DNA from 4 places in the Staphylococcus caprae genome. Region 1 is predicted to be linked to each of the others. Evidence: riboswitches for the same ligand, from Rfam matches in the RefSeq annotation. Region 1 holds a riboswitch; each other region holds the start of a gene.

What was found. A riboswitch is a leader RNA that binds a small molecule or an ion and turns the genes downstream of it on or off. The one in region 1 is predicted to bind thiamine pyrophosphate.
Region 2: linked by a shared signal. The riboswitch ahead of tenA (thiaminase II) and the one ahead of JMUB898_RS09295 (ECF transporter S component) in region 1 are both predicted to bind thiamine pyrophosphate.
Region 3: linked by a shared signal. The riboswitch ahead of JMUB898_RS11460 (3-oxoacyl-ACP reductase) and the one ahead of JMUB898_RS09295 (ECF transporter S component) in region 1 are both predicted to bind thiamine pyrophosphate.
Region 4: linked by a shared signal. The riboswitch ahead of JMUB898_RS12250 (ABC transporter substrate-binding protein) and the one ahead of JMUB898_RS09295 (ECF transporter S component) in region 1 are both predicted to bind thiamine pyrophosphate.

What each region holds. Positions count from the first base shown of each region.
Region 1 covers NZ_AP018587.1:1,929,649-1,937,701, reverse strand. Annotated here, with positions in the region: gene purD (phosphoribosylamine--glycine ligase) at 1-1,016, shown strand, start outside; gene JMUB898_RS09305 (energy-coupling factor transporter transmembrane component T family protein) at 1,194-2,000, opposite strand; gene JMUB898_RS09300 (ABC transporter ATP-binding protein) at 1,993-3,396, opposite strand; gene JMUB898_RS09295 (ECF transporter S component) at 3,410-3,985, opposite strand; TPP riboswitch at 4,073-4,179, opposite strand; gene graF (glycopeptide resistance-associated protein GraF) at 4,526-4,660, opposite strand; gene auxA (lipoteichoic acid stability factor AuxA) at 4,816-6,111, shown strand; gene JMUB898_RS09280 (class I SAM-dependent rRNA methyltransferase) at 6,278-7,450, shown strand; gene JMUB898_RS09275 (hypothetical protein) at 7,509-8,048, shown strand.
Region 2 covers NZ_AP018587.1:905,406-913,458, forward strand. Annotated here, with positions in the region: gene murA (UDP-N-acetylglucosamine 1-carboxyvinyltransferase) at 1-2, shown strand, start outside; gene fabZ (3-hydroxyacyl-ACP dehydratase FabZ) at 44-481, shown strand; gene JMUB898_RS04260 (YwpF-like family protein) at 538-981, opposite strand; gene JMUB898_RS04265 (single-stranded DNA-binding protein) at 1,174-1,569, shown strand; gene JMUB898_RS04270 (transglycosylase family protein) at 1,961-2,683, shown strand; TPP riboswitch at 2,807-2,905, shown strand; gene tenA (thiaminase II) at 2,982-3,671, shown strand; gene thiD (bifunctional hydroxymethylpyrimidine kinase/phosphomethylpyrimidine kinase) at 3,664-4,485, shown strand; gene thiM (hydroxyethylthiazole kinase) at 4,478-5,272, shown strand; gene thiE (thiamine phosphate synthase) at 5,273-5,911, shown strand; gene yidC (membrane protein insertase YidC) at 6,000-6,869, shown strand; gene JMUB898_RS04300 (HD domain-containing protein) at 6,936-7,586, opposite strand; gene cls (cardiolipin synthase) at 7,646-8,053, opposite strand, start outside.
Region 3 covers NZ_AP018587.1:2,364,834-2,372,886, forward strand. Annotated here, with positions in the region: gene JMUB898_RS11430 (glycosyltransferase family 4 protein) at 1-106, shown strand, start outside; gene JMUB898_RS11435 (NADPH-dependent FMN reductase) at 341-907, opposite strand; gene JMUB898_RS11440 (Cof-type HAD-IIB family hydrolase) at 924-1,799, opposite strand; gene tadA (tRNA adenosine(34) deaminase TadA) at 2,144-2,650, opposite strand; gene JMUB898_RS11450 (deoxynucleoside kinase) at 2,717-3,334, shown strand; gene JMUB898_RS11455 (deoxynucleoside kinase) at 3,327-3,992, shown strand; TPP riboswitch at 4,069-4,168, shown strand; gene JMUB898_RS11460 (3-oxoacyl-ACP reductase) at 4,275-5,027, shown strand; gene JMUB898_RS11465 (LLM class flavin-dependent oxidoreductase) at 5,085-6,386, shown strand; gene JMUB898_RS11470 (HAD family hydrolase) at 6,510-7,214, opposite strand; gene JMUB898_RS11475 (branched-chain amino acid aminotransferase) at 7,374-8,053, opposite strand, start outside.
Region 4 covers NZ_AP018587.1:2,529,328-2,537,380, reverse strand. Annotated here, with positions in the region: gene ahpC (alkyl hydroperoxide reductase subunit C) at 5-574, opposite strand; gene JMUB898_RS12260 (2-keto-4-pentenoate hydratase) at 1,023-1,802, opposite strand; gene nfsA (oxygen-insensitive NADPH nitroreductase) at 1,947-2,702, shown strand; gene JMUB898_RS12250 (ABC transporter substrate-binding protein) at 2,804-3,715, opposite strand; TPP riboswitch at 3,770-3,871, opposite strand; gene JMUB898_RS12245 (L-cystine transporter) at 4,150-5,538, opposite strand; gene JMUB898_RS12240 (hypothetical protein) at 5,803-6,657, opposite strand; gene JMUB898_RS12235 (hypothetical protein) at 6,775-7,443, opposite strand; gene JMUB898_RS12230 (YflT domain-containing protein) at 7,592-7,999, opposite strand.

The DNA of each region.
Region 1 (8,053 bases):
TAATCGATGGTTTAGCAGATTTACTTAGAAATGAAGGAATTAAAGTTTTCGGTCCAGGTCAAGCGGCTGCACAAATAGAAGGTTCTAAACTCTTTGCCAAACAGTTAATGGAAAAGTATGATATTCCTACTGCAGACTATAAAGAAGTATCGAATCGTAAAGATGCACTAGCTTATGTAGAAACGTGTGAGTTACCCGTTGTCATCAAAAAAGACGGCTTAGCAGCTGGTAAGGGTGTAATCATTGCTCATACTAAAGATGAAGCAATTGATGGGGTTAAAGCGGTTTATCCTGAAGAACAAGGCCAAGTTGTGTTTGAAAGCTTCTTAGAGGGTGAGGAATTCTCTCTCATGACTTTCGTGAATGGAGATTATGCAGTGCCATTTGATTGTATTGCACAAGACCACAAGCGTGCGTATGACAATGACGAAGGTCCTAACACTGGTGGTATGGGTGCGTATTGCCCAGTTCCGCACATTAATGATGAAGTACTTCAACAAACGAATGCGCGTATCGCTCAGCCTATCGCACGTGCGATGTCACAAGAAGGTTATCACTTTTTTGGTCTACTCTATATCGGAGCCATTTTAACTAAAGAAGGACCTAAAGTGATAGAGTTTAATGCTCGATTTGGTGATCCAGAAGCACAAGTGTTATTAACGCGTATGGAAAGTGATTTAATGCAACATATTGTAGATTTAGACGAACGTCAGCCTATTGACTTTAAGTGGAAAGATGAAGCGGTAGTAGGTGTAATGTTAGCGTCTAAAGGTTATCCAGGTGCCTATGACAAAGGTCATGAAGTAAGTGGATTCGACTTAGACTCACGTTATTTTGTGAGTGGTTTAAAGAAAGACGGTGATCATTACGTCAACTCTGGTGGACGTGTGATTTTAGCTATCGGTGAAGGTATAACAGTTAAGGATGCGCAAACCGCTGCTTATGACAATGCCAAAAAAATAAAAAGCGACAATCTTTTCTATCGTAGTGATATTGGAGATAAAGCGATTAAATAAAGAATGAAGATTGACTCAAAAATAATAGCTCTAAGATGCATTTCGTTGAAGAAACATCTTAGAGCTATTGTTATATCATTTACTACTTGTATGAGTATGAAGCAACGAGCTTCGTTTATTGATAAAAGCAGATTATCTCACTTCAAAAGGAATATTCTATTTGAAGGATACGTTTGTTTATCCTAATTTTCCAAAACGAACATCATGAATACCAGTTAATGGTACATAACTAGATAATAAGAATGATAATCCAATAATGACTAATAGACAGAGTATAAATACTAAATCTTTATATGAAAAAGGTGTCTGATAATAATACGTTCTTGGTCCATCTTTGAATCCTTTAGATTCCATTGCGACTGAAAGTTGATGTGCACGTCTAATATTTTGACTTAATAATGGGATAACTAAATGATTTAAACGTTTGATGCCTTTATAATTTGAAGCATCAATCATTTGATATCGCATTTTTAATGAACGACGCAATTGAATCAGTGAACTAATGATTAATGGAACCATTCTAATTGCTGCCATAAAGGCATATGCGATTTTTGGTTTTACTTTCAAATGTTGCATTAAACTGTAGAAAATCATGACGATTTGAGAGGTTAATGCTATGAGAATACCAAACATTGAAACAGTAATCGTTCTTAGAGATAAATGTAAACCTCTTACAATACTTTCTTCACTGATTTGAATGATGCCGAATTTCACTAACATATGTTCACCATCACCATATAAAATCATAAATAATGAAGAAAGAAGGGCGAATAAGGCGGTTACTAATATAAAGATACCTGTAATTTTAAATTCAGTGCCGTTAAATAGAAGTAAGAAAATAAACATCAGTATAACGATATAAATCATAAAATCAAAATTATGAATAAATATAATAAAGAAAAAAAGTGCAACTCCTAATATTAATTTAGTAATTATATTTACATCATCTACGAAGGTGTGGTGTTTTTTCCATCTTTCAAACATTGCGTTCACCTTCAATCTCTATAAGTTTACCATCTTCTACATGTAATCGACGCGTTGGGTAACGATGTATGATCTCTGGATCATGTGTCACCATTATAATTGTTTGACCTTGTTTCACCCGTTCTTGGAAAAGTTTGATAAGCTGAAATGTATTATGACTATCCAGTCCAAATGTAGGCTCATCTAATAATACGATATCTGCTTTAGAACTTAGGGCGGTAGCAACACTTAGACGTCGTTTTTGTCCAGTTGATATTTCAAAAGGATGTTGGTTTTGAACCTTATCCAAATGAAGTAACTCGAGTAATTGCATCGTTTCTTGTTTAGCATTTTCAGAATCTAAATGGTTGTAATGGATATGAACCTCATCATATACAGAATTAGTAATAAATTGTAACTCTGGGTTCTGATATACAAGATACATATGTTGTGCTGCGTGTTTAATCTTCTTCAATTCTTTATTGTCGTAAGTCATTAGACCTTTATATTTGATTAATTGTAGCATGGATTCTAATAATGAAGTTTTACCTGCACCATTTTTGCCGGTAATAGTTAACCATTCTCCGGCGCCAAATTTAAATTCATCAACGGAAAATAATGTTTTCTTACCACGAATGATTGCGCCATGTTCAAATTTAAATAACGCTTTATTAGACATAGGAGCAAGTGGCACAGGGCGAGGGGCATTATCCCAAGCTTTTGGGTGCCAAACGCCATATTCAGTTAATAAATGTTCATAGTGATTAAGAATATGGTCAGGGGTATCATCTGCAATAATTTGTCCTTCATAATTCATTAGAAGAACGCGATCCACATGTTGCCAGATATGTTTAACTTTATGTTCAACAATTAATACCGTTTGATTGTCCCATAACTCAATTAATTTCTTCCATAAATCTTCAGTCGCTTTGACATCTAACATAGCAGTGGGTTCGTCTAGAAATAATGTTTCAGCTTTTTGCAATATCGTTTCTACAATGGCTAATTTTTGCTTCATACCACCACTTAAATGATTAATATAAGTTTGATCGGTCACTTTTAAATCAACTGATTCAAGCGCGTGTTTAATTTCCTTGTCCATCTCACTGCGAGGGACTTGTCTGTTTTCAAGAACGAAAGCCAGTTCTTCATACACTTTTGGCATACAGAATTGTGTATCAGGATCTTGAAAAATAACACCACTTTGGCGGTCAATTTCTAATTCATCATATTTCATAGGAAGCTCAATCAAATTAGGAACAATGCCGCTAAGTACATTAAGCAACGTGCTTTTACCCGATCCAGATGGACCGAGTAAAAGCACTTTTTCTTTATCATTAATTTTAATATTTAAGTTATCAAATATTTTTCTATCCCCGTTTGGATATTTCAAACGTAAGTTTTTTACTTTTAACAATTAAAAAATCCCCTTATAGGTTGTCGTAGTCATTTTGAGAAGCTGGTCTAAAGAGTTTGGTTACTCCCGTCTTATCGAGTGCTTTAACAATCCAATAAGAAATTAATCCTGTAATCACAATACCACTAATTGCTCGGAACAGAATAAATAGGAATAAGTTCCATCCAGCAACTTCATTTAAATAACCGTAGAAGTAATCGACAGGGAAAGTTGCGATGGCAGTCACAAAACCTGCAAGCATTGCTACTGCTGCTGAGCGTGACTGATATTTAAAGATTGCAAATACGATTTCACACGCTAAACCTTGAAGTAAAGCGTAAATAATCGTTGGTATATCAAATTTACCCATAACGATTGTTTCCCCAGCGCCAGCTGCTAACTCTGCTAATATAGCTATCCCTGGTTTAGGAATAATGAGGTAACACACAACAGCTGCCATAAACCATACGCCGTATGTAAGCTGTTCTAGATGAATACCTGCAACTTGAACAATGTTGTAGAAGAACCACCATAAGTTATAAATGATAGCAAAGACTACAGAAATCAATACTGTTACAAGTATTTCTGATAGTTTTAAACCTTTTGACATTACTTTTCCTCCTAAAAAAACGCACAACCCTCCCTAGGAAAGTTGTGCGTCAGAAAATATATCTAAATGTTTCAAGTTCATTAGATTCTATAGTTAACAACACTTTCCTACGCTAGTATCTAGCTAGATCAGGTTCAAAGGGTTTGAGGATAAACCTCATCTCAGTATAAATACATACACCCCTAGTGCGTTCGTATATTTAATTTAACTTTAATGTATGATTTTTCTAAAGTATTGTCAAGATAGTTTTGTCATTTAAAATATAGTTTAAATATTTTTTAGAATAAAATGAATTGAATCAATAAAAGCGTATAGGTATAGAAATATCATTTAGCAAAATGAATTGCGTTCTTCCATACCCAACTTGCGTTGTTTGCAAAATATTCTTGAAAAAGAAATTCTCCATGTTGAGGCCCACGGGCAAGGAGGGCTATGATAGAAGGAACTTACTATAAGCGCATTCCGACTCAAGCCTGTACGTTTACATGAAAGAGGCTGAGATATGAAATGATATCCCAGCCTCGTAATGATATATTGTTATTAGTCTAACGTATCTTGAACATCTTTTTTGGTTTGTTCTGTATCATTAGATTTTTCTTCGTTTTGTTCTTTTAGCTTTTCTTCTGCTTCTTTTGCTTTTTCAGCTGATTTCTTTTCAAATTCTTCTTTTCCCATAATAATTTCCACCCCTTATATAGGAATTATTGTTTACACATTACATTTACCCCGTTATCCTATTAATAAACCTTTGTAGGTCTCTAGACGTATTTATGGTTAATTTAAAGACAATTAGAAAATCTTCATATATAATAACGTTTGAGGTGAACAGTATGTCTTTTCTTAAGAAACACACCGAGATCATATTTAGCTATATTATCGGTATCGTTTCACTTTTCACAGGTCTCATCATTCTCATAAATCTACCATTAATTAAGCAGTTTAATGGTGATAAAAAAGTTAATACACATGTACATAATGTATGGGAATTTCTTAATGCATTCTTCAGTGAAATTATTAAAGTGATGAGTAGGTTTATAGGTAGTTTCCCAATTATAAGTGCCATTATCATTATTTTATTTGGTATCTTAGTCATGTTATTAGGTCATACTTTATTTAGAACAATTAAATATGACTATGACATTTCTATTTTCTTTTTAGTTGTTGGTATTTTGTATTTCATCATTACATTATTATTAATGACTCAAGTATATGGTTTCTTCGCAATTGTATTTATCATACCGTTCATCGTACATATTGGTTACATTGTTTATAAAGACGAATTAAACAAACATAATCATAAAAATCATTTTATGTGGATTATTGTAACGTATGGTATCAGTTATTTAATTACGCAAATAGCTTTATATGGACGTATTGATTCTAACGAAATTGAATCCATCGATATTTTAAGTGTGAATGCCTTCTTCATTATTATGTGGTTGTTAGGACAAATGTCTATTTGGAATTTCTTATTCTTAAGACGTTCATTACCATTAACGAAAGAAGAACTCGGTGAGGAAGAACCAGAACTTTCTAGAACGAATAAAGGAAATGTATCTAATCAAACTAAAGTTCATTTTAAACAACTACAAGATAAGACAACAGAATATGCACGCAAGACGAGAAGAAGTGTAGATTTAGATAAAATTAGAGCTAAAAGAGATAAATTCAAAGAAAAAGTTAAAAATATTGTCGATATTCAAGAGGATGATATTCCTAATTGGATGAGAAAGCCAAAATGGATTAAACCTATGTATGTTCAGTTGTTATGTGGCGTAGTTATTTTATTCTTTACTTTCTTAGAATTTAATAACCGCAACTCACTGTTCTTATCAGGAGAGTGGGAGTTATCACAAACACAATACGTTGTAGAATGGGTAACGCTTATTTTATTACTCTTCATAGTCATCATCTATATTGCTACGACTTTAACTTACTATCTAAGAGGTAAATTTTATTATTTACAACTCTTTATGGGTAGTATATTGTTCTTTAAATTCTTAACTGAATTTATCAACATCATGATTCACGGTTTATTACTATCAATCTTTATTACGCCTATTTTATTACTCATGTTAATTGCGATTATTGTCGCTTATTCATTACAATTACGTGAGAAGCCGTAAGTGAATGATTGATTAAAGCCATTGTTATTGATATTTCAATGACAGTGGCTTTTTTACGTATTATTAGATTCTATTATTTGTTAAAATGATTTTTGAAATTGAACTTACGATTTTTTGAAAATAAAAGATAGAAACTGAAATAAATAGAAAGAGAGGTTTAATGATGATGAAGATTGCTACTTTAAATAAAGGTAAAGAGACAAAGTATCTCAATCATTATCCGCTAATAGATGAAGATGATATTTATGCGCACGACCATTTAAAAGAAGGAGATTTAGTCAAAATTGTAACTGCGCAACAGCAATATATTGCTACGGGTTATGTAGGACGCCAACACAAAGGGTTAGGTTGGGTATTAAGTTACGATGAGAACGAAGTTATCGACACTAACTTTTTCATTAAGTTATTCGAAAAGGCATTAGAGGAAAGAGAATATTATTTTAATATCGAAGGTACCAATGCATTTAGACTTTTTAATGCTGAAGGAGATGGTGTAGGGGGACTCACTATCGACAATTACGATGGGCATTTATTAATACAATGGTACTCTAAAGGCATTTATAAATTCAGATACAATGTCATAGAAGCGGTGAAGGCAGTCTTTGGTTTTACATCTATTTATGAAAAAATGAGATTTAAAGATACGGAATATACAGGTGGATTTGTAGAAGGTGAGGCGCCTGATTTCCCTATAATTATAGAAGAAAACTTTACGTTTTATAATGTAGATTTAGAAGATGGATTGATGACAGGTATCTTCCTAGATCAAAAGGAAGTACGAAAGAAATTACGTGATCAATTCTCTGAAGATAGAGATGTATTGAACCTATTTAGTTATACGGGTGCCTTTTCAGTGATAGCAGCTCAAAATGCACGATCAACTACTAGCGTTGACTTAGCAAATCGTTCAAGAGGATTAACTGAAGAGAATTTTGGACTCAATGGTATTGATCCTAAATCCGAATATATTTATGTCATGGATACATTTGATTTCTATAATTATGCAGCACGTCATGGTCATCAGTATGAAACAATCGTTATTGATCCTCCTAGTTTTGCTCGAAATAAGAAAAAGACATTTTCAGTGCAAAAAGATTATAATGCACTAATTGAAGGTGCATTAAACATTTTAGCACCAGAAGGATCATTATTATTATGTACAAATTCAAGTGCTTTTCCATTGAAATCCTTTAAAAATGTGATTAAAAAGACATTGGCTGATGCAGGTGTAGAATTTGAAATAAGCGAAGTGATGGGCTTGCCAAAAGATTTCAAAACACATCCACACTATAAACCTTCAAAATATTTAAAAGCAGTATTTATTAATATTAAGCATTAATTTGTCTAAAATGGGTATAACGATTTATTGAGATGAAACTATGAAAGGGTGTAAGAATATGGGTATTAGAAGTAAATTTACTAATGATATTACAAATAAAGTAGGTAATTCACTTTTAAATATTGAAGAAATTAAAGAAAAAAGTAACTTACCCACGACACAAGAGGAGTTAAAACAACGTCGCGAGAAGGCTTTAACACTTGTTAAGAAGAAATCTTTACTTTCTTCTGGTGCGAGCGTTGTACCAATTCCAGGTTTAGACTTTGGTGTAGATATTAAATTAATGAGAGATATTATAGAAGATGTTAATAAAATCTATGGACTAGACCATAAACAAGTGAATTCTCTTGGAGATGACGTTAAAGAAAGAATTATGTCTGCAGCTGCGATTCAAGGAAGTCAATTTGTAGGAAGAAAAGTATCAGAAGCATTATTGAAAGTTGTAATCAAAGATGTTGCTAAACGTGCGGCTGCCAAGCAAACAAGATGGTTCCCAGTGATTGGTCAAGCTGTATCAGCTTCAATCAGTTACTACTTTATGAGTAAGCTTGGTAAAGATCACGTAGAAAAATGTGAAAAAGTTATCAATAACTTGTAGTAAAT
Region 2 (8,053 bases), 1.0 Mb from region 1:
AAAATGAATACAACAAAGTTTCAAGTTTCGGAGGTTTAACATAATGGAAACAATTTTTGACTATAATCAAATTAAACAAATTATCCCACATAGACAGCCATTCTTATTGATTGATAGAGTAGTTGAATACGAAGAAGGTAAGAGATGTGTAGGGTTAAAACAAGTTTCTGGTAACGAACCATTTTTCCAAGGGCATTTTCCTGATTATGCAGTAATGCCAGGAGTACTAATTACTGAAGCATTAGCTCAAACTGGTGCTGTAGCAATGTTAAATAATGAAGAGAATAAAGGTAAGATCGCACTATTCGCTGGAATAGACAAATGTCGCTTTAAGAAGCAAGTCACACCTGGTGACACATTAATGTTAGAAGTAGAAATTACTAAGATTAAAGGTCCTATTGGTAAAGGTACTGCCAAAGCTACAGTGGATGGTCAATTAGCATGTAGTTGTGAACTTACATTTGCTATTCAAGATGCATAATTAATTCAATATATAACGAAACGGGTTCCTATTATTTTGCGATAGGAACCCGTAATTTAATTTCTTTCAAATTTTTCATCTTTTAATTTTGGTTTAGATTGCATCATTCGGTTAAAGGTTTTTTTAAGTTCTTCTCCTGTTAATCCTTCGTCAACTAACTCTTCTAATAGGCTTTCTGCGTACACCTGTCTTAAAGTATAAATATGACATTCAAATACAACTGACATTGTTTTCTTAAATTTCGCAACGTTTTTGACAGTGGCATCAAAGAGTGCAGGATCATTAGCCGGTCTTGTTATAACTACTCTAATATCTAATAACTTTTGGTCTTTCATATAAGTTTGAAATGTTTCATAGTGTTCATTTGAAATAACGATTTCAAGTAGCCAGCCTGTGCCACTTCCTTCTTTATTTATAATAACGCCATCCTCGATTTCATATTCTGAAACGCCACCATTTTCATTTACAATCTGAAATCGTACTGCCTTAAATGTCTTCATTATTTCACATCCCATTTGTTTTTTAAAAATATACAATAAATTAAATTACAAGCAGTGTTGTACTTATTTAATCATTATTTTCTTTAAATATATCAAAAATATACTACAAATAGCTAACGTTTTAGGGATATTTGTCACTTTGACCAAATGATCCCTTCTCAATTAAGATGTATTACAAGAAGGAGGTGACACATGTTAAATAAAATAGTAATTGTTGGTAGGTTAACTAAAGATGCCCAAATATATGAAAAGGAGGATAGTAGAGTTGCAACGTTTTGTGTAGCAACAGAAAGAAATTACAAAGACGAAAATAATGAAGTTTCGAGCGACTATTTACTGTGTAAGGCATTTGGTAAAACAGCTACGAATATTGAAAAATATACCAGTCAAGCTACTTTAGTAGGGATAACTGGACAAATGCGTTCAAGAAAATATGAAAAAGAAGGGCAAACACATTTTGTAACCGAACTATATGTAGAAACGATTAAATTCATGTCTCCCAAAACAAAAAGTAACGAAATTATCTCTCAAAATCAATTTGACGAAGACACTTATCACTCAGACGAATTTGAAACTATCAATATATAATAATTAACTCCCCCTAAACTCCATCTTATTTTAATAAAACTTAAATTATCCTTTTCTTTCAATTATACTCAAGCGACCTACTTTAATCGGCCAATATTAAAGAATAGGTCGCTTTTATAAATCCTTATTTTTAGCCACAACATACATACAATTATCTGACAGATTTCATTTATATTACAGATACATTTTGCAATCGAAACAAATTCAAAACTGTCATGACAGTTTTGAATAGAATTTTAATTCTATTTATAATTAATTTTTAGTGTAATTCGAGTGTAAAAAAGTAACGGTTTTTTTTATTTCACTGTAACCTACACCGTATTTTCAGATGTTAGAGTGGTATTTGTAAATTAGTTAAGAAAACAAATCACTTTTAGGAGGATTTTTAATAATGAAAAAAACATTAATTGCATCATCATTAGCAGTAGGATTAGGCGTAGTAGCAGGTAACGCTGGTCATGACGCTCATGCAAGCGAAGCTACTAACGTAGATAAAGCAGAATTAGCACAAAAAGCACAATCAAATGATCAATCATTAAACGAAAGCCCTATCCAAGAAGGTGCTTATAACGTAACATTCGATTATAACGGCTTCACTTACCACTTCGAATCAGACGGTAATAACTGGAGCTGGAACTATGCACAAACTGGTCAAGCAACTCCACAACAAGATGTAAGCGAACAAGCTTCAGCTTCAAATAACCAAACTTCAGCTGAACAAGTAAGTGCACAACAACAATCTAACCAAGCTCAACCTGAGCAAACAGCTGCTCCACAAACAGAGCAAACTCAACAACCACAAGCTAAAGCAACTACTTCTTACAGTGCACCATCTAACAACACTTCAAGTAGTAAAGCATCAAGTGGTTCATCAGTAAATGTAAATTCTCATTTACAACAAATTGCTCAACGTGAATCAGGTGGCGACATTCATGCAATCAACCCATCTTCAGGCGCAGCTGGTAAATATCAATTCTTACAATCAACTTGGGATTCAGTAGCTCCAAGTCAATATAAAGGTCAATCACCAGCTAACGCTCCAGAAAGCGTACAAGATGCTGCAGCAGTTAAATTATACAACACTGCAGGCGCTAACCAATGGGTAACTGCATAATTTAAGTTTATGAGTCCAATTAACCATCTTCTCTCAATGAGAAGGTGGTTTTTTCATGTTTTACAGCCCATTTGATTGATTTACAGGTATTCGTTTGATAATGTGATAGATGAAATACATCAATATAACTACTAGGGGAGCCGTTTGGCTGAGATGAAGTGATTCAGACCCTTATAACCTGATTTGGTTAGTACCAACGTAGGAAAGTAGTCATAATCAAATAAGCATCTTTTTGCCTTGATCATGCTACTTTTCATTGTTGGAAAGTAGTTTTTTTATTATCCAAGGAGGCATACGAATGACATTTTCAAAAGAATTAAGGGAAGCAGCACAACCAATTATTGAAGATATTTATAATGATGGTTTTATTCAAGATTTACTCGCAGGAACACTATCTAAACAGGCAGTCCGTCAATACTTAAGAGCAGATGCGTCTTATTTGAAGGAATTTAGTAATCTTTACGCTTTACTTGTACCTAAAGTGCCTACAATGGAGGATGTTAAATTTTTAGTAGAGCAAATAGAATTTATGCTAGAAGGTGAAGTTGAAGCACATGAAGTATTAGCAGACTATATCAATGAACCTTACAATGAAATTGTTAAAGAAAAGGTTTGGCCACCTAGTGGAGACCATTATATAAAACACATGTACTACAATGCTTACGCACATGAAAATGCAGCATATACAATAGCAGCGATGGCGCCTTGTCCATACGTATATGCAGTGGTAGCAAAACGTGCAATCAAAGATCCAGCCCTCAATAGAGACTCAATTACAGCAAAATGGTTCGATTTCTACAGTACTGAAATGGATCCACTTGTAGAAGTATTCGACCAATTAATGGATCGTTTAACAGAAGAATGCACAAAAGCACAAAAAGAAGAAATTAAAGAAAATTTCTTACAAAGTACCATTCATGAACGTAACTTCTTTAATATGGCTTATATTGATGAAAAATGGAATTTCGGAGGAGAAAAACATGAATAAACCTAAAATTGCATTAACCATCGCAGGAACAGATCCTACAGGTGGCGCGGGTGTTATGGCTGATTTAAAATCATTTCATTCATGTGGTGTGTACGGAATGGCAGCGATTACAAGTATCGTCGCTCAAAACACACTAGGCGTCCAACATATTCACAATCTCGAAACAAGCTGGGTGAAAGAACAATTAGAAAGCGTATTTGATGATGAGTTACCTCATGCAATTAAAACAGGAATGATTGCGACCAAGGAAACAATGGAACTTATTCAAACTTATTTGGAAAGATATTCTGACATTCCATATGTTATAGACCCTGTGATGTTAGCTAAAAGTGGAGATTCGTTGATGGATGATGACACAAAATCACATTTACAATCTACGCTTTTACCTTTAGCAGATGTGGTAACACCTAATATCCCTGAAGCTGAAGAAATCACTGGTTTAAAGATTGATAATGAAGAAAGCATACGTAAAGCTGGCGACATTTTTATTAATGAAATTGGTAGTAAAGGTGTCGTGATTAAAGGTGGACACTCTGCAGACTTAAATAATGCGAAAGACTTCTTATTTACTAAAGACGATGTGTATACGTTTGAAAATAAACGTTTCGATACGAAACACACGCACGGAACAGGGTGCACATTTTCAGCAGTAATAACAGCAGAACTTGCTAAAGGTCGCTCAATTTACGAAGCAGTGAAAAAAGCTAAAGCATTTATTTCCATGAGTATTGAGCACACACCAGAAATTGGTAAAGGAAGAGGTCCTGTTAATCACTTTGCATTTTTAAAGAAAGTAGGTTTGGATGATGAATAATTTAGAGCGTTTACGTTCCGAAAATCCACTTATCGTATGTTATACGAATGATGTGGTTAAAAACTTCACGGCGAACGGATTACTTAGTTTAGGCGCAAGTCCTGCGATGAGTGAAGCACCTGAAGAGGCAGAGGAATTCTATCAAGTTGCAAGTGCACTCGTAATTAATATTGGAACGCTTACTCATGAAAATGAAGAAGATATTATGAGTATTGGTAAAATTGCTAATGATCAAGGCACACCTATTGTCTTTGACCCAGTTGCAGTAGGTGCATCTACATATCGTAAGCAATTTTGTAAGCGATTCTTGGAACAAATAGATGTCACGGTGATTAAAGGTAACGCGTCTGAAATTTTAACACTGATAGATTCGCAAACGACTATGAAAGGCACAGACAGCGATAATTCGCTTGATCCAATTGATATTGCTAAGAAGGCATCTGAGAGTTTGAATGCGGCAGTTGTCATTACTGGTAAAGAAGACGTCATCGTTCAAGATCAACAGATAGTGAAGCTTTCTAATGGCTCACCTCTATTAGCTAATATTACTGGGGCGGGCTGTCTATTAGGTGGTGTTGTCGCTAGTTTCTTATTTAGAAATACGCAACCATCTATAGAGGCTTTAATTGAAGCGGTAAGTATTTATAATATCGCAGCAGAACTTGCTGAAAATGAAAAGCATGTACGTGGACCAGGTTCATTCTTACCTGAGCTATTGGATCAATTATACAATTTAGATTATGCAACATTTGAAAAATATGTAAATAAAGAAGAGGTTCAGTCATAAATGTTTAATCCAAAACAATTACAAGTATATTTTATTTGTGGTACACAAGATATACCTGAAGGTAGAACAATTGAACAAGTGTTAGAAGAGGCATTACAAGCTGGCATCACTTTGTATCAGTTTCGAGAAAAAGGCCCTACTGCTCTAAAAGGCGAGGATAAAAAGCAACTAGCCTTAAAATTAAAATCACTTTGCCAAACATACCAAGTCCCATTTATTGTTAACGACGATGTGGCGTTAGCTAAGGAGATTGATGCCGATGGTATTCATGTGGGACAAGACGATGAAGCGGTAAAAGCATTTGCCGCAGAATTTGAAAATAAAATCATTGGATTAAGTATTGGTAACCTAGATGAGTACCAACATTCAGATCTATCTCAAGTTAATTATATTGGTGTGGGGCCTATGTATGCGACGCCTTCTAAAGATGACGCTAGCGAACCTGTAGGGCCATCAATGATTAAAAAACTGAGAGAATATCTGGATGACTTTCCTATTGTAGCTATCGGAGGCATTAATGAATCAAATGTTGCTTCGATAGCTGAAGCTGATGCAGATGGTATTTCAGTGATTTCTGCTATTTCTAGAAGTGATAATATTGACAAGACTGTTAAGCATTTTCTGAGTTACTTTAAATAATCTAGTTAAATTTCCACTTTTTGTTTTCTACTACAGTACGAGTATGATAAAATGAATCCTATGTGAATATTACAATAGAGGTGGAAAAATGAAGAAAAAAGCGTTACTACCTTTGTTTTTAGGGATAATGGTTTTTCTAGCTGGGTGTGACTACTCCAAACCTGAAAAGCAGGACGGATTCTTCTTTAATACATTCGTTCAACCAATGAAACATCTCTTACAATGGTTAGGAAATGATGTATTTAATAATGACTATGGACTAGCAATTATTATCTTAGTTCTAGTAATTCGTTTAATCTTGTTACCATTCATGTTATCAAACTATAAAAATAGTCACATGATGCGTGAAAAAATGAAAGTCGCTAAACCTGAAGTTGATGGCATTCAAGAAAAGGTTAAACGTGCACGTACACAAGAAGAAAAAATGGCCGCAAACCAAGAATTAATGGAAGTTTATAAAAAATATGATATGAACCCTATGAAGAGCATGCTAGGTTGTTTACCTATGTTGATTCAAATGCCAATCATTATGGGATTATACTTCGTATTGAAAGATAAACTTGTGAGTGGTCTTTCTGCACATCCTCATTTCTTATGGTTTAATTTAACTAAACCAGATATTTGGATTACAATTATTGCCGGTGTTCTTTACTTTATTCAAGCATATGTTTCAAGTAAAACAATGCCTCAAGAACAACGTCAAATGGGATACATGATGATGATTGTTTCTCCAATCATGATTATTTGGATTTCATTACAAGCATCATCAGCACTTGGCTTATATTGGTCAGTCAGTGCCTTATTCTTAGTAATACAAACGCACTTTGCAAACGTGTATTACTCTAAACTTGCTAAAAAAGAAGTTCAACCTTTCATTGAACAATATGAAAAAGAACATAACCCTTCTAAAAAGAAAGGTAAAAATACGCAAGTAGTCTCTAAAAATAATAAAAAATAAAGTATAAAAACCAGCAAATCGCGATAGGATTTGCTGGTTTTTTAGTTTTGAAAATGATAGTCCAAATCACTCTTTGAAATTCCATTCATTTAAAAATTGTTTTAAGAATTGAATCATAAATGTATGACGTTCTTCTGCAAGTTGCATTCCAGTAGATGTATGCATTAAATCTTTAAGTTTTAATAATTTTTCGTAAAAATGTTTAATAGCTGAAGCATCATATTTATCAATTTCATTCATTTGAATTGATTCGAAAGGCATATTCATTTCAGTCCACATAGGCTCTCCAAAATGTCCTGCAAATTGAAATGTTCGTGCAATACCAATGGCACCTAATGCGTCGAGACGATCTGCATCTCTTACAATTTTTCCATCGATAGACATCTCTATGTTATTATTCTTTCCGCCTCTATAACTCATATGTTGAATGATATGGAGGATATGTTTAATTTCTTCGTCAGTAAGCTCTATAGATTTCAAGAATGATACTAATTTCGAGTAGGCTAGCTTTTCATCAGTAATTTTGTTATCTACCGTATCATGAAGAAGTGTAGCAAGCTCGATGATAAGTGTGTTCGTATTTCCCTCATTGTGTGCAATATGTAACGCTAGCGCATATACACGTTCCACATGCGCAACATCATGACCCGTGTAATCATCTTTATGTGCGTTTTTCATATAATCACGTGCGTATTTAATTTTTAATTCATTTTCCATAAAATGGCTCCTTAATAGAATGAGAGGTTCAGGACATTCCCGAACCTCACTGTTGAAAGTTATAAAATTGGTGAAAGTAATTGAGAAATACCTTCTTTAAATTTGACCCAAGTACTACGTTGTTCGTAATTCTCTTTTGTAAGTCTATAAGAGACTTTCATGTCGTTAATAAATGCTTGTTTAAGAGAACGTGCCACGCCTTCATCATATATAAAGGCATTGACTTCGAAATTGAGTGTAAAGCTTCGATTATCCATGTTAGCGGTACCCACACTCGCAAGTTCGTCGTCAATGACTAACGTCTTAGAATGTAGGAAGCCGTTGTCATAATGATACACTTTAACACCAGCTTCTAGTAATGACGCAACATTTTTCAATGTGGCCCAATACACAAACGGGTGATCAGGTATACTAGGTATCATAATATTGACTTCTACGCCGCCTAAAGCAGCAATTTTAATGGAATC
Region 3 (8,053 bases), 440 kb from region 1:
TGAATTACAAAAAATGTATTCCAAAAACAGTATTGAAACGTCACAAAATTATAGTAAAAACGCCATTATAAAAAGATGGGAACAGCTATTAAGTTTATTTAACTAGTTGTATTGGACAGGCGGCTAAGGCATTATTTATTGTCTTAGCCTTTTTTAACATATGGGCAGTAGAGGGCTAAATTATATTTCTATTCCATCCTTTTTTTAGAGGGATAATATCGGGTGATTTATGTTACAAAAAACACTGCCAACAAAAGCCAAAGCTTTGTCGACAGTGTATGAGGGATCTCTAGGAAATGACGATTGTAATAAATAGAGGATCCGTTCGCTATGATACTCTTTATTTCAAATGTTCATATGGACTATTATTTACAAATGAGACGATTTGGTCTACGAATAATTTTGCACGTAATTGGAATTCATTATCCTCTAAATATAATGTACCATCGTCCAATTTAGCATAATCTGAATCATGTGTAGCGATTTGCGTTGGAACGGCAATACCTAATAAACTACGTACAATCACTCTTAAATGAGATAAAGGCTCTGAGCTTACTATGCCTCCACTATTTCCAATTAGACCCACGGGTTTCATTTTAAAGTAATCCATATTGAGATGGTCGAGTGCATTTTTAAGAATTCCAGAATACGAACCATGATAATTAGGCGTTCCTAGAATGAAGAAATCAGCATTCATGGCCTTTTCTTGAAGATCTTTCACATTCTTTTTAATCTCATCAACCGCTTGAGTTGTACCTGAAAAGTCTAATTGATGAATAGGCGTTTCAGCTAAATCGAATATTTCAACATCCACCCCGTGTTCGTCTAATTGACCTGTAAGGTATTTAGCTAACGCGTTCGTATGTGAACCTACTCTAGCACTACCTACTATAATTAATCCTTTCATTATTTACACCTCTTGTTTATGATAATTGATTTTCATCTTTTAAAAATTTCATAATTGCTTTACCGACGCCACTATTTTCATTTGAATCAGTGATATACTTAGCCACAGCTTTCACTTCTGGTGCAGCATTATCCATGGCTACAGGATAACCCACTCTTTCTAGCATCGAAATATCATTTAAGTTATCTCCGAGTGCCATGACATTCTCTAAGTCAATACCAAGTTGTTTAGCAATGGTCGCTAAGGCAATCCCTTTTTGCGCATCTGAATGCGTAATTTCTAAATTACCTCTTGAAGAAGAAGAAACGGCAAGATTAGGTGATTTGGCTAGTTCTTGACCTACAAGGTCAATTTTTCCTAAATCAGAATCGAACGCTAAAATTTTCATAATCAATTCGCCAGGGATCTCTTCAATTTTGTCATAGTTATCTACAATTTTTAAAGTTCCATTATCGATACGTTTTTGAATACTATTTTTAATTTTTTCAACATCTGCTTTTTGACCGGCACGTTCAGCGATATCAATATATATTTCTAAATCTCTTTGAGGAGCTTCTGTATAAATTCCTCTATTTGTATAGACTTGATAATAAATGTCTTCCTTCTTCAACGTAGTTGTAATCTTATTCACTAAGGAATGATTGAGATGAGATGTGCTCATGATATTGAACGTTTCGTCGCGAACTTCCGCTCCGTTCAGGCAGATATATGGTACTTTCAAATCTGTTTCAGCAACGGGCGTATTCGCTTCGTAAAAGGCACGTCCTGTTGCGATAACGACTGTAATACCGTGTTCTTGCGCAAATTTAATAGCTGCTTGATTTTCTGGAGTAATTTCATGTGCTGCATTAAGTAGCGTTCCATCCATATCTGTTGCAATTAACTTTATCATTCATTGACCTCGTTTCTTCCTGTTTGAAGGTAATATTTATGTTTTATTTTTTGAAAAGGCGAACGTGAATAGTCACCTCAAACTGCAGAAAAACTTTTAAAGATTAGGCTGGGGTATTAATACTTCGTATTGCTTTAGCTCCCTTGCCGCGGGCATGGCTTGAGCCTGTAGTCTCAAGACTCATGCTATTCCTGCAGGCGTGTCGCTATCAATACTTCGTTTATTTAGATTATAAATTTGAATCCCAGCCTTATCTTACTACTGTTCGAGTATTCACTCTTCTTCATGCATAACTAATTGATTTACTAGTTTATCTAAAAGCTTGTCACCTTTAATTTACACAGTTATTCTAACAAATTTGTGTCATTTTGTATCTTGGCTTGTTTGAGGGATCTCTTTTGTTGGCGTATGTTTTTGAAAAATTCACGTAGCAGTGTGCTGCATTCATTTTCCAAAATACCAGACTCAACTATCGCTCTGTGATTAAATTGCGGCTGTGCTAATAAGTTCATTAAACTCCCTGTACAGCCACCTTTAGGATCAATAGCACCGTAAACGACGCGTGGAATACGACTCATCACAATTGCACCTGCACACATCACACACGGTTCCAAAGTGACGTACAACGTGCAATCTTCTAAACGCCAACTCCCAATCACTTCTGACGCTCTTTCGATAGCAATGTGTTCAGCGTGAGCCGTGGGTTGTTGTAATGTTTCCCTCAAATTATGAGCGCGAGCAATAACGTGATTATCTTTCACGATGACAGCGCCAATTGGAACTTCCCCTAGTTCTTGAGCCTTTCTTGCTTCTTTAATTGCTAAACGCATGTAATCATTATCAGTTCTCATATGTGTTGCAATACCTCACTTATGGTACAATACTCAATGTCTATTTTAACATTTGGAGAAGTGAATATGAATAAACCATTTATTGCAATTGAAGGACCTATAGGTGTAGGTAAATCCTCACTTGCACACAAGCTCAGTCAGACGCTTAACTATTATGAAGAACGAGAAATTGTTGACGAAAATCCATTTCTCTCAGATTTTTATGACGATATTGAAAAATGGAGTTTCCAAACTGAAATGTTCTTTCTGTGTAATAGATATAAACAAATTAGAGATCTTGAAGCGTTAGATCAAGGTGTTGTAAGTGATTACCACATACATAAGAATAAAATTTTTGCGAGCAATACGTTAGATGAGAAAGAATTTGATAAATTCAGCCGTATTTATGATATTTTAACTGAGGATCTTGAAATGCCTAATATGATTATCTTTTTAGATGCAGATTTAGATATTTTGAAATCTAGAATAGCCAAACGTAATCGTGACTTCGAACATACGATTGAAGATGATTATTTATTAACATTGAAAAAAGATTATAAAGCATATTATGAATCTTTAAAAAAGGAAGGCGCAAACGTGATCCTTATTGATACAACCGAGAAAGATTTTGTGGAAAATGATAACGATTATAAAGAAATTTTAGAATTAATAAAACCCATGATTGGAGATAGCAAAGATGAATAATTTTGGCATTCCTCAAAATGCAGTGATTACGATTGCAGGTACTGTAGGTGTAGGTAAATCTACATTAACGCAAGCACTTGCTGACAAATTAAATTTTAAAACTTCTTTTGAAAATGTTGATCATAATCCTTACTTAGATAAGTTTTATCACGACTTCGAACGTTGGAGTTTTCACCTACAAATATACTTTTTAGCGGAACGTTTCAAGGAACAAAAACGTATGTTTGAATATGGTGGCGGGTTTGTGCAAGACCGCTCTATCTATGAAGATGTTGATATCTTTGCGAAAATGCACGAAGAACAAGGTACAATGAGTCAGGAAGATTACCATACATACGCAGAATTATTTAATGCTATGGTAATGACACCTTATTTTCCAAAACCAGATGTACTGATTTATTTAGAATGTGATTATGACGAGGTCATTGACCGTATTAAGCAACGTGGTCGTGACATGGAAATCAATACAGATCCAGAATATTGGAAGAAGTTATTTAAACGTTATGAAGATTGGATTAACAATTTCAATGCGTGTCCTGTCGTGCGCGTCAATATCAATGAGTATGATATTCATGAAGATTTCGATTCATTAGACCCAATTATTGAGAAAATTGCACACATCATACAGACACATCGAAATGTAGATACAAGATCGTAAAACGACTTGAAACATAGCTCACATCCTATGTTTGACAACCATATAAATTAAATATACGTTAATATTACAAGTTAATTATTTGCACTAGGGGTGTTTTTTAACTGAGATGGAGACAATCCAAACCCTTTGAACCTGAACTAGTTCGAACTAGCGTAGGAAAGTGTGGACATCAATCTTACCATTAAACTGTTTAAATATTTAATCACTAAGATGCACAACTTTTCTTACGGAAGGGTTGTGCATTTTTTTACCTAATTACAATTATTTTATTGGAGGATTATTATGTCAAAAACAGCAATCGTTACAGGAAGCAGTCGTGGTCTAGGCGCTAAAATCGCTCAAACATTAATTGAGAAAGGTTATAATGTCGTCGTCAATTACAAGCAGAGTAAAGAAAAAGCCGAAGCGTTAATTGAACATATAAGTGATGAAAAAGCCATCGCAATTCAAGCAGATGTGACGTGTCGTGATGAAGTTAACCAAATGATTGAAACAGCTACAGCACACTTTGGAAAGATCGATATTGTGATTAATAATGCGTTAGTTAACTTTAAATTTGATCCTAATCAACAAAAAAGTTTCAAAGATTTAACATGGGATGATTACCAACAACAACTGGACGGCACTTTAAAAGCTGCATTCAATGTCACTCAAAGTGTCATCCCGCAATTTATCAACCAGCAAGGTGGCAGAATTATAAATATCGGCACAAATTTATATCAAAACCCTGTAGTTCCTTATCATGAATATACTACTGCAAAGGCTGGCTTGATAGGATTCACACGTAACATTGCAGCAGAGTTAGGACAATATGGGATTACTGCAAATGTCGTTTCTGGAGGATTATTAAAAACAACAAACGCAAGTGCAGTCACGACACCTGAAGTGTTCGATTTAATTGCTCAAACTACACCTTTAAAAAAGGTAACTACACCACAAGATGTAGCAAATATGGTGGTCTATTTGGCATCAGATGAAGCTCGTGGCATCACTGGTCAAAATATTACAGTTGATGGCGGATTAACAATGAATTAATGTCTCAATTTTTCAAGTCATTCTTTATTAAAATAGAGAGACAAAGAGGTGTCATAATTGGAAGAATCACGTGAACTTAACATAGGTGTTTTACTTTATGGATGTGGACATCATCAAGCAGCATGGCAAATGGATGATTCGTTTATAGAACAAATCGGAGACATATCGTACTATCAGCATCTGGCTCAAATTGCTGAAAGAGGAAATTTTGATGTTGTATTTTTTGCAGATAATCAAGCTTTTAATGCAAGTGACGATACAACGTTGCCTGCGTTTTGGTTTGATCCTATCATTAATTTAACCGCAATTGCTCAAGTGACCTCTCATGTTGGTTTGGTACCCACAATCTCTAGCACCTTTTCAAATCCATTTACAGCAGCACGACAATTACTCAGTCTAGATCATATAACTCAAGGTCGAGTGGGATGGAACTTAGTCACATCTATGACCGATGCAGAAGCTCAAAATCACAGTCTTAAAAAGTTACCAGAAAGATCTGAACGTTATAAAAAAGCGGATGAATTTGCGTCAGTCATGAACCAATTATTTACATCATGGTCAACTTCATCTTTCGTTCCTAACAGACAGGACGATAAAATACTAGAATCTAGCGATATTCAACCTTTCAATCATAAAGGTGACAACTTTCAAGTGCGTGGGCCATTAACAACGCCACAAAGTCCTCAAGGAAAACCAGTATCTATGCAGGCCGGTGCCTCTAAAGAAGGTGTCGCACTAGCCGCAAAATATGCTGATGTTGTTTATTCTGTCTCTTGGAATATTGAACAAGCACGTGCTTACCGTGACAAATTGACTGATGCCATTACTAAAAGTGAAACCCCAAATAGAGCCATCAAAATTTTTCCTGGTTTAGTTACGTATGTGGCAGAGACACACGAGCAAGCAATGGCTAAAAAAGCAGAATTAGATCGTTACCTACCTATTGAAGATGCCTTAAAGCAATTGAGCTTTTTCGTTCAACAAGATTGTTCAAATTGGGAACTGGATCAACCTGTGCCAGACTTACCACCTGTTGAAGCGTTTAAAGGTCCCGTTGGCCGTTATGAAACCGTGCTCGCCATTATTGAAGACAAGCAACCTACTGTACGCGAATTACTAGGATATTTGAGTGCGGGAGGTGGCCATCTTACTCTAATAGGTACACCCGAAGAAATTGTAGATACCATGGAGAAATGGATAGATGAAGGTGTCGCTGATGGTTTTAATCTTATGCCACCTTCTTTACCTTATAGTTTAGAAGATTTTGTGGAATTGATTGTACCTGAATTACAAAAACGTGGACGATTCAGAAGTGCTTATCAAGATGAAACTTTCCGTATGCGTTTAGGATTAGAATAAAGCAAAACGTTAAAGCGCAACTAAGATATTTTAAAAAGCGTGGTCTTTTTCTTGAGTCTGTACTGTACCCAAAAGTTGTACTTTGGTTTAGTATAGTGATTCAAGTTCCCACGCTTTTCTATATCAATTTGATTCATTTTTGTACTGGTCTAAAATTTGTTTCACATCTTTAGCACTATCAATAATGACATCCGCTTCATGCAATTCTTCTCTTTTAGCAATCCCAGTGAGTACACCAATGCCTAGACCTAGTTTAGCATTAATTGCCGTTTTCATATCGTTGGCTGTATCACCTATAATCGCCACTTGATTTGGTGAAACATCATATGCATCAAATAAGGGTGCCAACACCTTTGGATTAGGTTTCTCTTCAGCATGTGTTTCTGTAGAGATGATGAGATCGAATAATGATTTCGACTGTGTTTCCTCTAAAAATTGATTCACGCCTTTTTTCGTATCGCTTGTGACAATACCAATTTTATAGCCTTCATTTCTAAGTTCTTGAATCACATCTTGTACGCCTTCAATCCAGTTATTTTCAGGAACTCTCGTATCAACAAGTTCTTGACTTGTATCTCTTGTCCAGTCCGTTGTATCTTGACCCGTCACATCATTAAAAGATTTAATCATATCTCCTAGAGATCCTGAGCCCATCACTGAATCAGGAACAATTTTGTCATCGATAATTCCAAGTTGACGATGCGCAACCTCTTTGTCATGAACCGGAAATGTTTCTAATAGTTTATCAACGAGACGGACACCAATTTTCTCCCAACTTTTATCAAATTCGATGAGCGTGCCATCTTTATCAAATAATATCCATTCCATCTTTACTTCTCTCCTGAAAATGATTTTATTAGTTTATACGTTTATTTATTATTGTAATATAGAGACATCGATAATTATAGAAAAGAGGATTGTTATTGAAAAGATGGTATTTAAAAAAGAGCCCTCTCATATGAGAAAGCTCTTTCTGAAAAAGACAAATTAATATTTAGGGACTTCTACTCTCCAGCCGTATTTATCTTCTAATTTGCCACTTTGGATTCCTGTATAAGTATCGTAAAGTTTTTGTGTAATTTCACCAGGTTCGTTGTTATTGATAACAATTTCTCTGTCTTCATAGCGAAGTGTACCAACAGGTGAAATAACTGCTGCTGTACCTGAACCAAATACTTCTGTAAGTTCACCTTTATCGTAAGCATTGAATAATTCTTCGATAGAAACTTTACGTTCTTCAACTTCATATCCTAAATCTTCAGCTAATTGGATAATTGATTTTCTAGTGATACCTGGTAAAATACTACCATTTAATGCTGGCGTAACTACTTTTCCATTTTCAACGAAGAAGATGTTCATGCTACCCACTTCTTCAACATATTTCTGCTCAACACCATCTAGCCATAAAACTTGGTCATATCCGAGCTTGTTAGCATTGGTTTGTGCAAGTAAGCTAGCAGCATAGTTACCAGCAACTTTAGCGAATCCTACACCACCACGAACGGCACGTACATATTCATCTTCCACATAGATTTTTGTTGCTTTCAATGTGTCTCCACCGTAATAAGCACCGGATGGTGATAAGATAATTAATAATTTATATTGTTGAGACGCACGTACACCAAGTATACCTTCTGTTGCGAAGACGAACGGACGAATGTATAAAG
Region 4 (8,053 bases), 600 kb from region 1:
CTCCTTAGATTTTACCTACTAAGTCTAAACCAGGTTGTAATGATTCAGAACCTTCTTCCCATTTTGCTGGGCAAACTTCACCTGGATGTTGACGTACGTATTGAGCTGCTTTGATTTTGTTTACTAATGTACTAGCGTCACGACCGATACCGTCAGCGTTGATTTCAGCTGCTTGAACTACACCATCTGGGTCGATGATGAATGTACCACGTTGAGCTAAACCAGCTTCTTCATCTAATACATCGAAGTTACGAGTGATTGTTTGAGATGGGTCGCCAATCATTTTATATTGAATTTTACTGATTGCATCTGAATGATCGTGCCAAGCTTTGTGTACGAAGTGAGTATCAGTTGATACTGAGAATACGTTAACACCTAACTCTTGTAATTTTTCGTATTGATTTTGTAAATCTTCTAATTCTGTAGGACATACGAAAGAGAAGTCAGCAGGATAGAAGCATACGACGCTCCATGAACCTTTAAAATCTTCTTGTGAAACTTCTTTAAACTCATCATTTTTTGGATCATAAGCTTGCGCTGTGAATGGTAAGATTTCTTTGTTAATTAAAGACATAGGTAAATACCTCCTGAAATTTTTAAGTATAAGCTAGAATTACATAACAATAATTGTTTGTTTATAATAATTCTAATCTCTTGTTAAGTATTATCACATCTCGACTTTAAATAGTCAACTTTAGAAACTTTTTAATTGAGAAAATGAAATTAGAGTAGCTTTGAATAGCGTCAAAAGAAAGTTATTCAATATTAAGCGTATCTCAAATAGAAATGGTAAATTACCTGGTATATTGAGTTTTTATTTTGACCTTTCATATTGTAAATAGCACATATCATTCTCAACTAAACATGTTTTATTGATAATAGAGTGTAATTTTATTACATCTATATCTTAATGATAACATCTGAGCTATAAATTTTCTTTTACGACCGTTTATATAAATAAAACAGAGATTAATCCAGAGTCGTATCACTCATTCTGAATTAATCTCTGTTTATTTTGTTGATTATTTACTAACTGTGAACTCAACCGTACCAATACCACTATATTCTGCTCGATAAGTTCCAAATTCTAATTTAAGTGGTGAGATAAATGTGCCGGAAGATATCATTTGCCCTTTTTTCAATTGTTTACCATGTGAGTGTAACTTTTTGATAAGCCAATGCACTGCATGAACAGGGTTCCCTAACACTTCTGATGAAGATCCTGTAGCAATTAATTCATTATCTTTGTATAAATTTAAATCCACATTTGCGAATGCATCTATATCAAGAGGGGTTACGCTTTCGCCTACAACAATCATACCAGTCGCAGTGTTGTCAGAAATTAAATCGCCCAACGTGAAATTCGGGAACCAATTCTTATATCTAGCATCTGGGATTTCAATACCAGCAGCAATTTGAGTATTTAAAACAATGGTTTGCAAATCAGCATCATAAGGTAAGTCTTCCTTCACTATAAACATAATTTCTGGTTCTAATAATGGAGAAAATAATGAAGAAAGTGATACTGAGTCACCATTTTTTAAAATATTATTAGATAAAATTGTTCCATATGCTGGTTCATTTGTATTGGCGATAGCTTGTGTTGTCTTACTCGTCATACTCACCTTATAGCCAGCAACGTAGGTATTGTCTTTAAATTTTAATTGTTCGAGTAAATCATCTTGGTTTAGATATGCTTCTTCTTCACTAATTTGATAAGATTCGCTAACGAAATCGATAGGTCTTCTACTTCTATATGCTTTAAAAAGGGCGTTAGAAATATTTTTGTTGGGTTGTGTCATGATATCTCTCCTTAAAATATCTGAAAATTACTACTATTATGATAACTTTTAAACGAAGTGTGTGCAAATAGATTTAAAAGTTTCATATTTAGGGTATAAAATGGTATCCAACGATGAAGATATATTTTATTAGGAGTGAATTTTGTGTCAGATTATGTTTACGATTTAATGCGAAAGCATCATTCAGTAAGAAAGTTCAAAGAAAGTCCGCTTAGCGATGACGCAGTGAAGAAGATAGTGGAAGCTGGTCAATCAGCATCAACGTCAAGTTATCTTCAAACGTATTCAATCATTGGTATTGATGATCCTAAAATCAAAGAAGATTTAAAAGAAGTTTCTGGTCAACCGTATGTTGTAGATAATGGGTACTTATTTGTATTTGTTTTAGATTATTATCGTCATAGTCTTGTAAATGAAAACGCTGAATCAGATATGAGTATTTCTTTTTCATCAGCAGAAGGCTTGCTAGTCGGCTCTATAGATGTCGCACTTGTTTCTGAAAACATGGCTGTAGCTGCTGAAGATATGGGATATGGCATCGTTTATTTAGGTTCTCTACGTAATGATGTGGCGCGTGTACGTGAAATTTTAGACTTACCTGATTATACCTTCCCTCTATTTGGTATGGCAGTAGGTGAACCTGCTGAGGATGAGAATGGTGCGCCGAAACCAAGATTACCGTTTGAACACATTTTCCATAAAAATAGCTACGACGCAAGTAATGATAAACAACGTCGTGAATTAGAAGCGTATGATCAAATTGTAAGTGACTATTATAAGGAACGTACAAATGGGGAGCGTACTGAAACATGGTCCGAACAAATTGAGCAATTCTTAAGTAGTAAAACACGACCTGATATGTTAGACCAATTGCATAAAGCTGGATTCATCAAAAAATAATTCATAATTGGAAAAAAGCCTATAAATGAACTTTCAAACCCGAATTCATTTATAGGCTATAATTTTAGGATTTTTAACTTATTTTCTGTAGCTTATTCCTATTATTTGGTATATCTACTGAATAACAATTGGTTTGTAAAATATTTTTCTGCATCTATCGTATGCTTGATTTTACCTGTACTTTGTAACCATAATTGTAAGTCATTATAGAAGTCTGAACTCATAGACAAATCATTAGTAAAACATTTAGCTGTTGCTTCAATGGTGTCTTTATTTAATTTATTATTAATATCTGTTTGGGTGTAATCTGCATATATATTGATGGCATCTTCTAAATTATTGTTGATATATTGTATAGCTTTTTGAATGACCTTAATAAACTTTTTGAGTTTCTGGTTGTCTGTTTCTAACTTATCAGGTGTAGTAATAAAAATTAATTGACAAAAGTCTGGGACATTGTAATCTTTTAAAGCAAAATAATCTACATTCAATCCTGCATTTCTCGCTTCAAGTATTTCGAAATTCTCAAAAATGAGTGTAGCTGCATCTGCCTTGTCATTTAACAATGCATCAGTATGATAAAAGCTATTGTTTATAGGGACGATATCTCCTACATTATACATGCCTCCATCAGCTTCAATCATAGTTTTAGCAATTGCTATACCTCCTGATCCAGGAGCACCCGGATATTGAAGACGTTTGCCAATTAAGTCTTTAGGTGATTGAATACCTTTGTCTTTGTTGTACATCACACCGCCATTTGTATGTAGATATCGAGCGAAGCCAACTACATTTTCATTCATCGCTTTATATTCAACAAGATGGATAGGCTCAGTAATCGCGATATCCATTGAACCATTTTCAATTTCTTCTAAAGCATCAAAATGTTGTTCAGGTTCAATCATTTCAATTTCTAAGTTTTGCTCGCTAAACCAACCTTTTTCCATTCCTAAAATTAAAGGCAAATGATCAGGATTTAAGAACCATTCTAAACCGACTACTAATTTTTCCATAAAAAAATTCCTCCAACAAACAAATTTTCGTAAAAAAGTGAATTTGAAAGAAATAAAAAATATATTTCACTTTCCTACGCTGGTACTAACCAACAGGTTCAAGGGTTGAAAGGGTACCTTTCTCTCAGCATGCAACATGCACCCCTAGTGATTTGTTATACCTAACTTCTAACATAGCATAGTTATAAAAACGCGTATATAAATGATGAATTAATCGAAGAAGAGCGTAACAGTTTAAATAGAGTATTAATTTATAATGAAGTATTTGAATCGTTGATTTTCTGGACAAAGACAGTTGTATAGTAGTTGATAACTCAATCTTATTTCTAAAGTTAAATAAAAACGCCACAAACTCCTTAAATAAGAAGCTTGTGAGGCATATGATAGATAATGGAACCATATACTTATTCGTTTAAAATTCATTTTAATAAAAATTAACTAGATGATAATTCTCCGTAATGGTTAGATTCAAATGTGTCTTTATCCCAATTTTTAGTTAAGCGTGCAGTACCTGTTCCGGCTAAAATTGAATCATTCACATTTAATGCGGTACGTCCCATATCAATTAAAGGTTCGATAGAAATAAGTACACCTGCAAGTGCGACAGGTAAGTTTAATGTAGATAATACTAAAATTGATGCAAATGTTGCACCGCCACCTACACCTGCGACACCAAATGAACTAATAATCACTACAGCAATCAGTGTAATGATGAATTGGAAATCGATATGGACATGTGCGACAGGCGCGACCATGATTGCTAGCATAGCTGGGTAGATTCCAGCGCAACCGTTTTGTCCAATTGATAATCCAAATGTTGCAGAGAAGTTAGCAATACCTTCTGGAACACCTAAACGTTGCGTTTGAGTTTGAATATTTAAAGGTAGGGCTCCTGCGCTTGAACGAGAAGTGAATGCAAAGATCAATACTTCTAACGTTTTCTTAACATATCTAACTGGATTAATACCTAATACACTTAAAATGATTAAGTGAATCACATACATCGTTATTAATGCTGCATAAGAAGCGAGTAGGAATTTTCCTAAAGTCCAAATCGCTCCAAAGTCACTTGTGGCAAGTGTAGAAGCCATAATTGCTAAGATGCCATAAGGCGTTAAACGTAAAACGAAAGTGACGATAGCCATTACAATGTCATATACAGCTTCAATACCACGTTTTAATAAATTACCGTGTTCAGGCTGTTTGCGCGCTACACGTAAGTATGCGAAACCAACGAAAGTTGCGAAGATCACAACAGCGATAGTTGAAGTGGTACGTTGACCTGTAAAGTCTAAGAATGGATTGCTTGGTAATAATTCAAGAATTTGTTGTGGCAATGTATTAGCAGTTAAATCTTTAGCTTGCTTACTAATTTCTGAGCCACGTGAATGCTCAGCACTTCCTAAATCGATCGATGAAGCGTCTAGACCGAAAATCAATGCATAGATAATGCCGACAATGGCTGCAATCGCTACGGTTCCAATTAAAAACATAAAAATAAAGGTACCGATTTTCGCAAATTTATCCCCAATTTGGATTTTACTAAATGCTGCTACAATAGATACAAAAATAAGTGGCATGACAATCATTTGTAATAAAGCAACATAACCGTCCCCAATAATGCTAAACCAATCTGAAGTTTGTTTTAATACTTTTGATTCTGCTCCGAAGATAAGATGTAAAGCTATTCCCAAAACGATTCCAATACCTAAAGCGCTAAATACACGTTTAGGGAATGAAATATGCTTCCTAGCCATTATGTTTAACATAATAATGAAAATAATTAACACTACTACGTTAATCATAGTGAAAAGTGCCTCCATATCGTAAACGCTCCTTTGTTGTATAAAATATAGTATTCCGACATATGTAATAAGGATATTACTAGAAAATAACAAATTCAAGATAGTTATAGTGATTTTATGAAATGAAATAACAAAATATTATCTCGGTAAAATTAATGGAAGGCATGCTTGTACACGTGGGTATATGAAATATAGGGAGGGAAAATAGAAATAAAAAAACACTTAAATGAGTAGTTGCATTTTACACATACTCAATTAAGTGTTGAGAAGTTTGTTTCTTGATTATAAGTTAAATAAACGAGCGAAGAACCCTTTTTTCTCTTCTTTAGGTTGATTGTTTGATGATTGAGAATGATCTTCTGTTGTTGTCATGTCTGAGTTAGAAGTTGAATCATTAGAAGTTGAGTTTGATATTTCCGATGTACGAGTTGAAAGGCTACTTGATTGTGAAGTTGAAGTAGTTTCGCTAGTTGATGCTACTGCACTTTCGGAATGAGAATCTGAATCAGAAGTGCTAGGTGCTTCTGAAGTACTTTCTTGTTCACTCTGAGAGTTTGAGTTACTTTCGCTTGATTTGTTATTATTTAGCGATTGTGTTGATTCATTTGATTTATGATTTGTCTTCGCAATTTCATTCGCTTGTTTCTCTTGTGATGACTGTATAGCTTCTTGAGAAGTTTGGATTGATTTTAAAGATTCTGTATTGGCATCAATTTTACTAGTAATTTCTGTTTGTAATTCTTTAAGCTCCTGCTGTTGTTGATGAACTTGATTAATCATTTGACCGAGCATTTGACGTTCTTCACGCATTTTTTGGATTTCGCTACGTAAATCTTCAACTAATTGAGCGACGTTTTGGTCAGTTGGTAATTGACTGTCCTCATCTTTAACGATCACTTGTAAGAAATCTTTCTCTTTTTCTAATTCATCAAATGCTAAGTCGTAACTATTTGTTTGTTTTACTTTATCAGCAATGTCTCTAAATAGTTCGATATCTTCTTCTTTAAAATCAGTAGCCTCACGTCCGCGATATTCAGTTTTACTAAGTTGATATCCACGTTCTTCTAAATGTTGTACAATTTTACGGACTTGTTTTTCACTTAGTTCGACACGTTGTGCAAATTCTTTGGTTAACATTGAAAAAGCCCCTTCATCATTTGGTTTATGTATACCGACGTTTGTCTACGGTCAGTGAAACGTCAGTCTTACTTCATATGATAGTTTACCCCTAATTAATAGTGATTTCAAGTGTTGTTATAAAGGCTTTCTTAAATTCATTTCTTCTAAAAGTGGGTAGATAATATCTCGAGAAATGCCATTTGCGAAGACATACTTAAGAATATAATTAGATTTTACACTTGTCCCGTAAATATCTTTGGTTAATTCAATATTTGCTTTTATAAATAGGTCTACTTTAAAAGGAGATTCATCAAATGTGTAATTCGGATGAATATAATCAATTTCTTCTTGTTTCTCAAAGTTATTTTCGTAAAGAAATTGGCGACGGTGTTCAAGTATTTTGTTAGTTTGTTCATCAACATGATGTGGCTCTTTAGGAACTTCTAACATAATAAAATTGATATTTCTATCATGTATATCATGAGATAAATGATTTAATTGATGTTCCACTTCGTTTAAAGTTAAAGTCATTAATTCATCGTGATTAGGACCGTCTTTGGCTATTAAATAGATAAGGAATGCTGCATTCGTGGTTGCTTCATAATGTGCAGTCGCTAAGCTGACAACTTGATTATTTTCGACGCCTACTACGAATGCGTAATCTTTCTCCGTTTTGTTGTTTTCTAAAGAACGTTTAAAGATTTTGCGATCTTCATCTAAACCAATATCTAATTTCGCGTCGTATAGTTCAAGTGCTTTTTCAAATAAAGGATCATTGGCTGATTGAATTGCTTTAAACTCCATAGCATTACCCCCGTTAATATTTACTATATTATAGGATAATCCTACTATATAATCACTTCTCATGTGTCACATAAATAAAAAAACACCACGATGCATACGCTTCATTACGTAAACATGATGGTGTCTATCATTGAAACTTTAAAATCAATTAAGATTTAGGACCCTTTGATTCAGCAGCATAATGTGTAATGTCGATTTCTTTGTATGCTGCATTGTGATCTTCAACTTCGTCATGGGAAGAATTATCACGATTTGCTACTAGTAATAATTTATTATCTAATATATCTTGTTTGTGTTCTTCAAGTTGTTCTTCAGTTAAGTTGTAACGTGAAAGAACAGCTTCTTCACCATCTTCACCAGTTAATAGACGAGACATGCGATCACTAAATGAACCGCTTGTAGCTATCATTGAAATTTGAGAGTTGTGTAGGTCGTCTAAATGTAATTTACTTTTACTGATAACAGCTAATTCAGTTTCTAAATAGCCTTCTGTTTTCTTTTGGTTGATTACATTGTATAGTTCACTTTTGTCGTTAACTACAATAATATCTGCCATAATTATCGCCCCTTCATGATTAAACTTGCTTTATAAAGTTATACCCTAGTCCGT